Regions from separate parts of the Rhizobium sp. R339 genome, predicted to be linked through region 2. Evidence: predicted binding sites of a transcription regulator. Region 2 holds the regulator's gene; the other holds the start of a gene.

Region 1 (5,789 bases), on a different contig from region 2:
CTGGCTGTGGTGGTGAAGGAGACGCTGGATAGCTAGCGGTTACGGCTTCGTGGTTTCCGGATAGGGCGTTCGACGTGGCACCCCCCTCTGTCCTGCCGGACATCTCCCCCACAGGTGGGGAGATTGGCTGGGCGCACCGGCGTTCCCCAGCAATAAGCGTTGCAATCCGGCGAAACAGTAGAGAGGCGGGAGGGGCACGCCTCTTGTCGATCTCCCCACTTGTGGGGGAGATGCCCGGCAGGGCAGAGGGGGGTGACCCACGGCAATCCGCTAAAGCCAGGGCGGGACCTGCCTGCCTCTCAAAAATTACTCACCCAACGCCACGGCAATCTCTGCCGCCAGCCGCGCATTGTTTTCAACAAGCGCAATATTCGTCTTCAGACTCTGGCCGTCCGTCAGGTCGAAAATCGTCGAGAGCAGATAGGGCGTCACCGCCTTGCCGGTAATTTCGTCACGCTCGGCGCTATCGAGTGCGCGTTCGATATAGATCTCCATCTCCTCGCGCGGGATCTCGTCGGCTTCAGGCACCGGATTGGCGATGAGCATGCCGCCGTCGATGCCGAGCTGTTCGCGCGTGGTCTGGAAATTGGCGATTGCGGCCGGGCTGTTCAGCGACAGCGGGCTGCGAAGACCCGAGGAACGCGACCAGAAGGCGGGGAATTCCTCGCTTTCATAGGTGACGACGGGCACACCGCGGGTTTCCAGCACTTCCAGCGTCTTCGGAATGTCGAGGATCGCCTTGGCGCCGGCGCAGACGACGATGACGCCGGTACGCGCCAGTTCCTCGAGATCGGCGGAGATATCGAAGCTTTCCTCAGCGCCGCGATGCACGCCGCCGATGCCGCCCGTCGCAAAGACACGGATCCCGGCGCGGGAGGCCGCGATCATCGTCGCCGCAACCGTGGTGGCGCCGGTTCGCCGCTCGGCGATCGCGAAGGCGAGATCGGCGCGCGACACCTTCATCACCTCCGTCGCCTTGGCAAGCTGCTCCAGTTCGGCGGACTCTAGACCGATATGCAGCGTGCCATGGATGACGGCGATCGTTGCCGGCACGGCGCCCTGTTCGCGGATGATCGTCTCGACGCTGCGGGCCATCTCAATATTGCCGGGATAGGGCATGCCGTGGGTGATGATCGTCGATTCCAGCGCCACGATCGGGACGCCGCGCTGCTTGGCGCTGGCGACTTCCTTCGAATAGGCGATCGGCAGAAGAGGGGAGATGGGCTTGGTCATGATCTTGTCCTGTGATCGATAGAGCATGATGCCGAAAGGTGCCGGCGGTTTTCGGGCGGCATCGTGCTCAAGCTATTTTGTTTGGCCGCTTCAATGCAGAATTCTGACCTTGGGAACAAGAGCAAGCGCCTCATTCAGCAGGTCCGGCGTCAGATTTTCGTTGACCGCGTGCCGCGACTGGACGGTCAGCACCGCCGCTGCGGTGCCGTGGCGGATGGCTTCCTCGAGCGGCAGGCCTGATATCAAGGCGGCGAGCGTGCCGGCGGCGAGGGAATCGCCGGCGCCGGTGACATCGGCGACGGTCTCGGCAACCGGCGGCTGAAGCGTCACGGCGCGGCCCGGGCCAAGCGCCACGAGTTCCCGCCGGCCACGGGTGATGACGGCGTTCCTTACGCCGATCTCGTTCAGGAGCGGCGGCCAGTCTTCCGCGTCCTCCGGCTGCCTGCCGGCAAGGACCGCTGCTTCCGCCTCGTTCAGGAATAGATAGTCGATATCCCCGACGCAGGACCTCAGCTTCACGACCTTGGCCGGCGAAATCGCGATCGCGGCGACAGGCTTCGCGAGCGAATGCGCCTTTGCGACGATGGCCGCGATCGTCTCTTCCGGCAGATTGGCATCGAAAAGGATCAAATCATGGGCGGCGAAGGCATCCCGCACCCAGCGGATCGAAAGGCGCCGCGGCACGAAGAAGCGGTAGAGATCCATGTCGGCAAGGGCGATGACGAGATTGCCGTCCTTCTCGATGATCGCGGTGTAGCTCGGCGTCTTGCGGTCGAGGAAGACGAAGGGTCGGTCGTCGATGCCGGCGTAGTCGGCGGCTTCGCCCACCATCTCGCCAATGGCATCGCCGCCGCGCGGCGAGATCATCGTCACGTGAAAACCGAGCCTAGCAAGATTGCGCGCCGCATTGAAGCCGCCGCCGCCAGGCTCCTCGAACCAGGCGCCGGGATTGCTGGCGCCTGGCGCGGTGTCACCGGAAATACGGCCGCGGCGGTCGATATGAGCACCGCCGAGAACGAGAATCTTTTTCTTCATCTGCGCGGCTCTCCTGACGCCGGGCGGGCGAATCGGTAGCCGATACACGCTTCCGCCAAGGCCGGTACAGGCGGCTTAAGCCTTTGCTTTGCATCGATAAAACAAATATAGAACACGAACCGTTTTACCTTTTTCTTTCAATTGTTTGATCGCCTATTGCGAGAGTGGAACAAATAGGGTACAAACTCGACATTGCTTGAGCGGCTTCAATAACCTAAAGGTGGATCGGATGTCTCAGAATTCATTGCGGCTGGTAGAGGACAAATCGGTGGACAAAAGCAAGGCGCTTGAAGCGGCACTCTCACAGATAGAGCGGTCGTTCGGCAAGGGCTCGATCATGAAACTCGGCTCCAACGAGAACGTCGTCGAGATCGAGACGGTTTCGACGGGCTCGCTCGGCCTCGATATCGCGCTCGGCATTGGCGGCCTGCCGAAGGGCCGTATCATCGAAATCTACGGTCCGGAAAGCTCCGGTAAGACGACGCTTGCGCTGCAGACCATTGCGGAAGCCCAGAAGAAGGGCGGCATCTGCGCCTTCGTCGACGCCGAACACGCTCTCGATCCGGTCTATGCCCGCAAGCTTGGCGTCGATTTGCAGAACCTTCTGATCTCGCAGCCCGATACCGGCGAACAGGCGCTCGAAATTACCGATACGCTGGTGCGCTCCGGCGCCGTCGACGTTCTGGTCGTCGACTCGGTCGCCGCGCTGACGCCGCGCGCCGAAATCGAAGGTGAGATGGGTGACAGTCTTCCGGGCTTGCAGGCCCGCCTGATGAGCCAGGCGCTGCGCAAGCTGACCGCTTCGATCTCCAAGTCGAACTGCATGGTGATCTTCATCAACCAGATCCGCATGAAGATCGGTGTCATGTTCGGTTCGCCGGAAACGACGACCGGCGGCAATGCGCTGAAATTCTATGCCTCCGTGCGCCTCGACATCCGCCGCATCGGCGCGGTCAAGGAGCGCGAAGAGGTGATCGGCAACCAGACCCGCGTCAAGGTCGTCAAGAACAAGATGGCGCCTCCCTTCAAGCAGGTCGAGTTCGACATCATGTATGGCGAAGGCGTATCGAAGACCGGCGAACTCGTCGATCTCGGCGTCAAGGCCGGCATCGTCGAAAAGTCGGGTGCCTGGTTCTCCTACAACAGTCAGCGTCTCGGCCAGGGCCGCGAAAACGCCAAGACCTTCCTGCGCGACAATCCGGATCTCGCCCGCGAGATCGAGCTGTCGTTGCGGCAGAATGCCGGTCTCATCGCCGACCGCTTCCTGCAGAATGGCGGGCCGGATGCCAATGACGGCGATGACGCTGGGGAAATGTAATTTCCGCGCGGAGCTTTTCCGTCAGTCCGCCTGAAGTTCACACCGGCCGCATTCTCTGATCAGAATGCGGCCGGTTCTGTTTGTCGGCTGGACAGTGGCGGAGGTGAACGTTAAAAGCCGATGGATTTGTATTTACCTGCCTCGGGCAGCATCGAAGGGCATAGAATGAGCGGCGTGAACGATATCCGGTCGACCTTCCTCGACTATTTCAAGAAGAACGGCCACGAGATCGTTTCCTCGAGCCCGCTTGTGCCGCGCAACGACCCGACGCTGATGTTCACCAATGCCGGCATGGTGCAGTTCAAGAACGTCTTTACCGGGCTGGAAAAGCGTCCTTATTCCACAGCGACGACCTCGCAGAAATGCGTGCGCGCCGGCGGCAAGCATAACGACCTCGACAATGTCGGCTATACCGCGCGTCACCTGACCTTTTTCGAAATGCTCGGCAATTTCTCCTTTGGCGACTATTTCAAGGAGAATGCGATCGAGCTTGCCTGGAAGCTCGTGACGGAGGGTTTCGACCTGCCGAAACATCGTCTGCTGGTGACCGTCTATTCCGAAGACGAGGAAGCAGCGGCGCTGTGGAAGAAGATCGCCGGTTTCTCCGACGACAAGATCATCCGCATCCCGACCTCCGACAATTTCTGGCAGATGGGCGATACCGGCCCCTGCGGCCCATGCTCTGAAATTTTCATCGACCAGGGCGAGAACGTCTGGGGCGGTCCTCCCGGTTCGCCGGAGGAAGATGGCGACCGCTTCCTGGAATTCTGGAACCTTGTTTTTATGCAGTTCGAGCAGACCGAGCCCGGCGTTCGCAACCCGCTGCCGCGTCCGTCGATCGATACCGGCATGGGTCTTGAGCGCATGGCCTGCATTCTCCAGGGCGTTCAAAGCGTCTTCGACACCGACCTGTTCCGCACGCTGATCGGCGCGATCGAAGACACGATGGGCGCCAAGGCTGAGGGAAGCGCCAGCCACCGCGTCATCGCCGACCATCTGCGCTCCTCGGCTTTCCTGATCGCCGACGGCGTTCTGCCGTCGAATGAAGGTCGCGGTTATGTGCTGCGCCGTATCATGCGCCGCGCCATGCGGCACGCTCAGCTTCTCGGCGCCAAGGAGCCGCTGATGTACAAGCTGCTGCCGACACTGGTGCAGGAGATGGGCCGCGCCTATCCGGAGCTCGTGCGCGCCGAAGCGCTGATCTCGGAGACGCTGAAGCTGGAGGAAGGCCGCTTCCGCAAGACGCTGGAGCGTGGCCTGTCGCTGTTGTCGGATGCGACGACGGACCTCGGCAAGGGCGACATGCTCGACGGCGAGACCGCTTTCAAGCTCTACGACACCTATGGGTTCCCGCTCGACCTGACGCAGGACGCCCTGCGCGCCCGCGAGATCGGCGTCGATATCTCCGGCTTCACCGACGCCATGCAACGCCAGAAGGCCGAAGCCCGCTCGCATTGGGCCGGTTCCGGCGAGAAGGCAACCGAAACCGTCTGGTTCGAGCTGAAGGAAAAGCATGGCGCAACGGAGTTCCTGGGTTACGACACCGAGGCCGCTGAAGGCGTGGTGCAGGCAATCGTTAGGGAAAGCGCAGTCACTAACGAAGCCAAGGCCGGCGACAAGGTGCAGATCGTCGTCAACCAGACGCCGTTCTACGGCGAATCCGGCGGCCAGATGGGCGATACCGGCGTGATCTCCTCCGACCATGGCAAGATCGAAATATCGGACACGCAGAAGAAGGGCGAAGGCCTGTTCGTGCATTCCGGCACTGTGGTCGAAGGCGTGATCAAGGCCGGCGACGCTGTTGCGCTCACCGTCGATCACGCTCGCCGTTCGCGCCTGCGCGCCAACCACTCGGCAACCCATTTGCTGCATGAGGCGCTACGCGAAGTGCTTGGCACCCATGTGGCGCAGAAGGGTTCGCTGGTCGCGCCCGAGCGCCTGCGTTTCGACGTTTCTCACCCGAAGCCGATGTCGGCCGAGGAATTGAAGATCGTCGAGGACATGGCCAACGAGATCGTGCTACAGAATTCTCCCGTCACCACGCGGCTGATGAGCGTCGACGATGCAATCGCGGAGGGCGCGATGGCGCTGTTCGGCGAGAAATACGGCGATGAGGTGCGTGTCGTTTCGATGGGCACCGGGCTGCATGGCGCAAAGAGCAACAGGCCTTACTCGGTCGAGCTTTGCGGCGGCACGCATGTGT
Region 2 (5,789 bases):
TTGTAGCCGAAGGAGGCACCGCGCTCGCACAGCAGCACGTTCGGATTGCCGCTGGCATTGAGCTTCTTCAGGACGTTCTTCATATCCCAGGGAGCGAGAAACTGGCCCTTCTTGACGTTGACGACGCGGCCGGTCTTGGCGGCGGCAATCAGAAGGTCGGTCTGGCGGCAGAGGAAGGCCGGGATCTGCAGGACATCGACGGTCTTTGCCACTTCCGTGCACTGCTCGGCGGTGTGAACATCGGTCAGAACGGGAAACCCGAATTCCTTCTTGAGATCGGCAAAAACCTCCATGCCCTTTTCCAGCCCGATGCCGCGTTCGGCCGAAAGCGACGTGCGGTTCGCCTTGTCAAAGGAGCTCTTGTAAATCAGGCCGATGCCGAGCTTGCCGCAAAGCTCCTTCAGCGTCTCGGCCACCATGAAGGCGTGATCGCGGCTTTCCATCTGGCAGGGGCCGGCGATCAGCGACAGGCGGCCGGTATTGGAAAAGGTGACCTGACCGTTGCCTTCGCCGATCTTGACTTCGGAATTCGTATTGGAGCTCATCGTGGTTCCTCGAAGGCGAAGAGCGTGCCCTGCCCGGGCGCGGGCTTCACCAGAATGCGATTGTTCTTGCGCGTGTAGGTCACCCCGTTAGCAGCCAAATGCGCTTCTGTCACGGCAAGATCGGCGACATTGAAGAGGACGGCCCGCCCGCGCAGGCCGCGTTCGGCGTGCGAAACGGCGATCTCAAAATAAGCTTCCAGCCCTTCCGGCGTCATCAGGTTGATCTTTGCATTCGACGCCGCGATCTTCACGCCGAAGCCGGTTTTCTCGATCGCCGATTGTCCCGCGGCAAGGCCGACGAAAGTTCCGAATGCCGCAGCGTCCGGCGCGCTAAGCGCCACCTCGGCAATGCCTGTGACGCCATTTGCATGCGCCTCCAGCGCGCCGCGATCTGCCGGGAGCGGACTGATACGCTCGACACTGAAGAGGAAGAAGTCAGGTGCGCGCAGGTCAGCGGCAAAGGCGAGCTTGAAGCCGGCGATGCTTTCAGATCCATCCGGCATCGTCATCGGCCGGCTGAACTGCAGCATTTCACCGGCGCTCGATGCCTTGCCAACGAAGTTATGATGATCTCGGCCAGCATCCGCAGTGCCGAAAGCCACCGCCGAAAGCCCCTCATCGCCGCAGCGGAAGCGGAAAGCTTGGTTGCGGGCGATAAACACATTGCCCTTCCGCGCCGATGCCTCGCTCTCCTCGACGCTCGCTACCCCGAGCGGCTCCAGATAGGTCTTGTCGGCAAAGAAGACGCAGGCATTCTCCGTCCCGAAGGGATGGCGCGCATCGGCGGCGACGGTGAAGCCGAGCTTGCCGAGCCTCTCTCGCGCCAGATCGATATTGACGACGGGCAGCACCAAGTGATCCAGCGGATGCGGGTTGGCGGAATGCCTGTTCATGATATCCCCTCCCGAAACAGCTAGAGATGTGCGCCAGTGCTCATCTCAATTCAAGGCCTGCCCGGCGATCCGGCGAATGAAAATAAAAATCTCAACGAGTTGGAGCCAAGTTTTACGGAAATTTAGCTACTTGCGGAACACATATGGAACATATAGTGTCTGTTCTGGATTTGTTTCAATCACGGGGTCTGACGTCGATGCTCACGCGCAAACAACAGGAGCTTCTCCTTTTCATTCATGAGCGCATGAAGGAATCCGGCGTTCCGCCGTCTTTCGACGAGATGAAGGATGCCCTGGATCTGGCTTCCAAGTCCGGCATTCACCGGCTGATCACGGCGCTCGAGGAGCGCGGCTTCATTCGCCGCCTACCGAATCGCGCTCGCGCCCTTGAGGTCATCAAGCTTCCGGAAGCCTACAGCCCCAGCATCCAGCCCCGGCGCGGCTTTTCGCCGAGCGTCATCGAAGGCAGCCTCGGCAAGCCCCAGCCTGTGGCCGCGCCCGCTCCAGCAAAGCCCGTTGCCGATAACGGCAACTCGGTTTCGGTGCCGGTCATGGGCCGCATCGCCGCCGGCGTTCCGATCTCGGCGATCCAGAACAACACCCACGACATCGTCGTTCCAGCCGATATGCTCGGCAATGGCGAGCATTATGCGCTCGAGGTCAAAGGCGATTCGATGATCGATGCCGGCATCTTCGACGGCGACACCGTGATCATTCGCAACGGCAGCACCGCCAATCCCGGCGACATTGTCGTCGCGCTCGTCGACGACGAGGAAGCGACGCTGAAGCGTTTCCGCCGCAAGGGCGCATCGATCGCCCTGGAAGCGGCCAACCCGGCTTACGAGACCCGTATCTTCGGGCCTGATCGCGTCAAGGTTCAGGGCAAGCTCGTCGGTCTCATCCGCCGCTATCACTGACATCGATTACGCCGGATTCGGCGAAATTGCCGGTGCGCCAGTCATAGGCGCGATGGCGCGTCCATGGCCTCGACAGCAGGCCGAATGCGGTGACGGTTTGCGGACCGTCATCCGTAAAGCGCAATTCGACGGAACCGCTCTTGCGGAGCGTCTCTCCGGTGAAAAGCATTGCGCCTGAGCGGCAACGGTCGAAGCGCAGCCGCACCGACGTCACGACGATGTTGCCCACATCGCAGGCCGGACCGAGATAGGCGGCATTGTCGATGACGGTCAGGACCTTTCCACTGGCAAGCCGCGATATGCACCAGGCCTTTTTGACGCAGGAAAAGCGGTTTGTTTCGCCGCCCGTTGCGGCGGCCTGCATCGCGGTCCTCACCTCCTCCTGCTGATCTGCGGAAAGCTTGAGGCGCCGATCTTCTCCTTCCGGAATCGCCGGGCCTTCCAGCATCTTCGGAGGATGATGCGTGGGCAGGACCAATGCTCGCTGCCACTGATCGAAGATGAAATCCGAAGGCTTCGGGCGATTGGAAGCCATAGCGGTCGCCTCCACGACCGCGACCAGAGCGCCATCCTCCGAAATCACCAGATCCGGGGCGCGAGGAGCCGGCAGAAGCAGCAAAACAAGCGTCGAGCCGGCAATGACGGCAGCACCGATATGCCGCAACCGGGTGCGTAGCAGGGTCACGAGCAGGAAGCCGGCGACAGCCACTGCAAAGTACCAGCCGGGCAACCGTCCGACCCCGATGTCGCCGCCCCAGCCGGAAACCGTCTTTGCGACCGCGATCACCAGATCGAGGCCGAATCCAACCACCTTCCAGGGCACGGCATCCAGGCCGAAAGGCATGAGCAGCATCGCCAGCAGCCCGGCCGGCATGACGATGAAGGAGATGATCGGCATCGTCGCGAGATTTGCCGGCAGGCCGTAAGCGGTCAGGCGATGAAAATGCTCGATCGAAAACAGCGCGGTCGAAAAGCCGCCGATCAGCGAGGTCAGGAAGACGCCGATGAAGAACCCCGCCACCGGAACGATGGGCCTGATGATCGGCAATTTCAGAAAGGCGTTTTCCCGGACGCGCCGGTCCTTCCACATCTGATACCCGGAAACCAATGCCAATGTCGCAGCAAAGGACATCTGGAAGCTCGGGCCCAACACCTCGGAGGGCGAAATGGCGATAATGACAAGCGCGGACAGCGCGACATTGCGCAGGCTGATCGACGGCCGGTCGAAGAAGACGGCAATCAGCATCACGGCCATCATGATGAAAGCGCGCTCGGCCGAGACGGCGAAACCGGAGATCAGGAAGTAGGCCGTGACGGCAAGGAGCGCGCCGGCGGCGGCGATCTTCTTCGTCGGATAGGCCTGGGCGACGACGGGAAAGAGGCTGAGCAGCATTCGAAAGCCGACGAAGAAGATGCCAGCGGACAAGGCCATATTGAGACCCGATATGGCGATGATATGGGCAAGGCCAGACTGGCGCAGCGCCTCCGTCGTCTCGTTCGAAATGGCGCGCCGTTCGTCCGTCACGAGGGCGGCCGCAAAAGCGCCGGTGTCGCCGGGCAGCACCGATCTTATGCGATCGCCGATGCCGCTGCGCAGCCGGTAGAGCCATTCGAGCAGCGCCTCGGGCACTGATGCCGCGGCCTGCGGGCCTGCCTGCAAGTCGACCTTCTCAGGCGCGCCGTAGAAGAAACCGTTCGCGCCGATGCCGTCAAAATAGGCGCCGAAGGAGAAATCGTTGAGTTCGGGAAGCGCCGGACCTGACGGCGGCGTCAGCCGCGCCCTGCCGGTAATGATGTCGCCGATCTCGAAGGGTGCGCCGGTGCTGCGGGCGATTGCGGTTACACGCTCCGGCGGCCGCTTCAGCGTCGGCGCCTCGGTGGCGGTGACGGCGAGAATGTAGCGCCATCGCCCGCGGTCGTCGCCCTCGCGCCGCTCGACGCGGCCTGTCACCGTCGTCGTCACGGCGGAATCGAGGATCACCGTCGAGGCTCGCCAGGTCTCCAGCTGCGCTGACAGCATGCCGCAGACCACGAAAGCAAGCGCCAGCAGCATTGCCCGCAAAACCACCCTGCTGCTACCGATCACGAGGATCGCGACCGCCAGCGCCAACAGGCAGAGCAGCAATGCAACGACTGGAAAATCCGATGCCGCGAGAAACCAGAAAGCGGCTCCTGCGCCGAGAAAGACCGGCGAGAACAGCAGCAGGCGGCCATGATCAGCCTCCTCGCCCAGCATGCGAAGGCCGGCACGCAGCGCTCGCGCGGCTGCGGCCGGCAGCCGGTGACGCAACGGCGCCGCCGCCTGCGTTCTTGCCGGCCGCGTCACCACGAGCGCCGAAAGACCTGCGGAATCGGCAGGCCGAGCGCCTGCTTCCGGCCGCAATTCGACTGTCTTCAACCCCTGCATGCGTCGCCCAAAATCACCCGCCAAGGCAGCCAGAATGCAGCGTCCTCTCAAATCCCGCAAGGATAATCGATTGAAATATGAGGGAAAATCGCGAGCACCAAAAGACCAGTCGAATCATCGGCTTCCGCTATGCACGCAGTTCATCGCTGCAGTGCCTAAAAGGTGATGCCGCAATGCACAAAATGGCGTCACGGTAACTTGGCATTAGCTTCGCGATCATATAGCTATCGGTGAGGACGCTTAACCCCTATGGCGCTTTTGTGGCGCCACCGACATTTCGGAGGATCAGTATGACGGATCAAAGCGCTACAATAAAAATCGGTGACAAATCAGTCGACCTCGCCGTCAAAAGCGGCACGATCGGCCCGAGCGTCATCGATATCGGTGCTCTCTACAAGAACACTGCCTCCTTCACGTACGATCCGGGTTTCACCTCGACCGCATCCTGTGAATCGAAAATCACCTACATCGATGGCGATGAGGGCGTTCTGCTGCATCGCGGCTATCCGATCGAGCAGCTTGCAGAACACGGCGACTTCCTGGAAGTCTGCTATCTCCTGCTTTACGGCGAACTGCCGACCGCCGCTCAGAAGAAGGATTTCGATTATCGCGTCACGCACCACACGATGGTGCATGAGCAGATGAGCCGCTTCTTCACCGGCTTCCGCCGCGATGCGCATCCGATGGCCGTCATGTGCGGCTGCGTCGGCGCGCTGTCGGCCTTCTATCACGACTCGACCGACATCACCGATCCGCACCAGCGCATGGTCGCCAGCCTGCGCATGATCGCCAAGATGCCGACGCTGGCCGCCATGGCCTACAAGTACCATATCGGCCAGCCCTTCGTTTACCCGAAGAACGACCTCGACTATGCGTCGAACTTCCTGCGCATGTGCTTTGCCGTTCCTTGCGAGGAATATGTGGTCAATCCGGTGCTTTCCCGCGCCATGGACCGCATCTTCATCCTGCATGCCGATCACGAGCAGAACGCTTCGACCTCGACCGTCCGCCTCGCCGGCTCGTCGGG

What was found. Region 2 encodes LexA, which represses DNA repair genes until DNA is damaged. Its sites were predicted from a motif close to TGTTCNNNNTGTGTTCNG; they were not measured.
Region 1: a site for LexA is predicted at 2,366-2,383, ahead of recA (recombinase RecA). Genes of this name have one in related genera too.

The regions. Positions count from the first base shown of each region.
Region 1 is NZ_LOKV01000004.1:40,515-46,303, forward strand. Features, by position in the region: gene ATY76_RS07930 (PAS domain-containing sensor histidine kinase) at 1-36, shown strand, start outside; gene ATY76_RS07940 (pseudouridine-5'-phosphate glycosidase) at 307-1,233, opposite strand; gene ATY76_RS07945 (carbohydrate kinase family protein) at 1,324-2,268, opposite strand; gene recA (recombinase RecA) at 2,498-3,586, shown strand; gene alaS (alanine--tRNA ligase) at 3,752-5,789, shown strand, end outside.
Region 2 is NZ_LOKV01000003.1:154,106-159,894, forward strand. Features, by position in the region: gene kdsA (3-deoxy-8-phosphooctulonate synthase) at 1-545, opposite strand, end outside; gene ATY76_RS07420 (VOC family protein) at 542-1,438, opposite strand; gene lexA (transcriptional repressor LexA) at 1,636-2,355, shown strand; gene ATY76_RS07430 (ComEC/Rec2 family competence protein) at 2,336-4,762, opposite strand; gene gltA (citrate synthase) at 5,053-5,789, shown strand, end outside.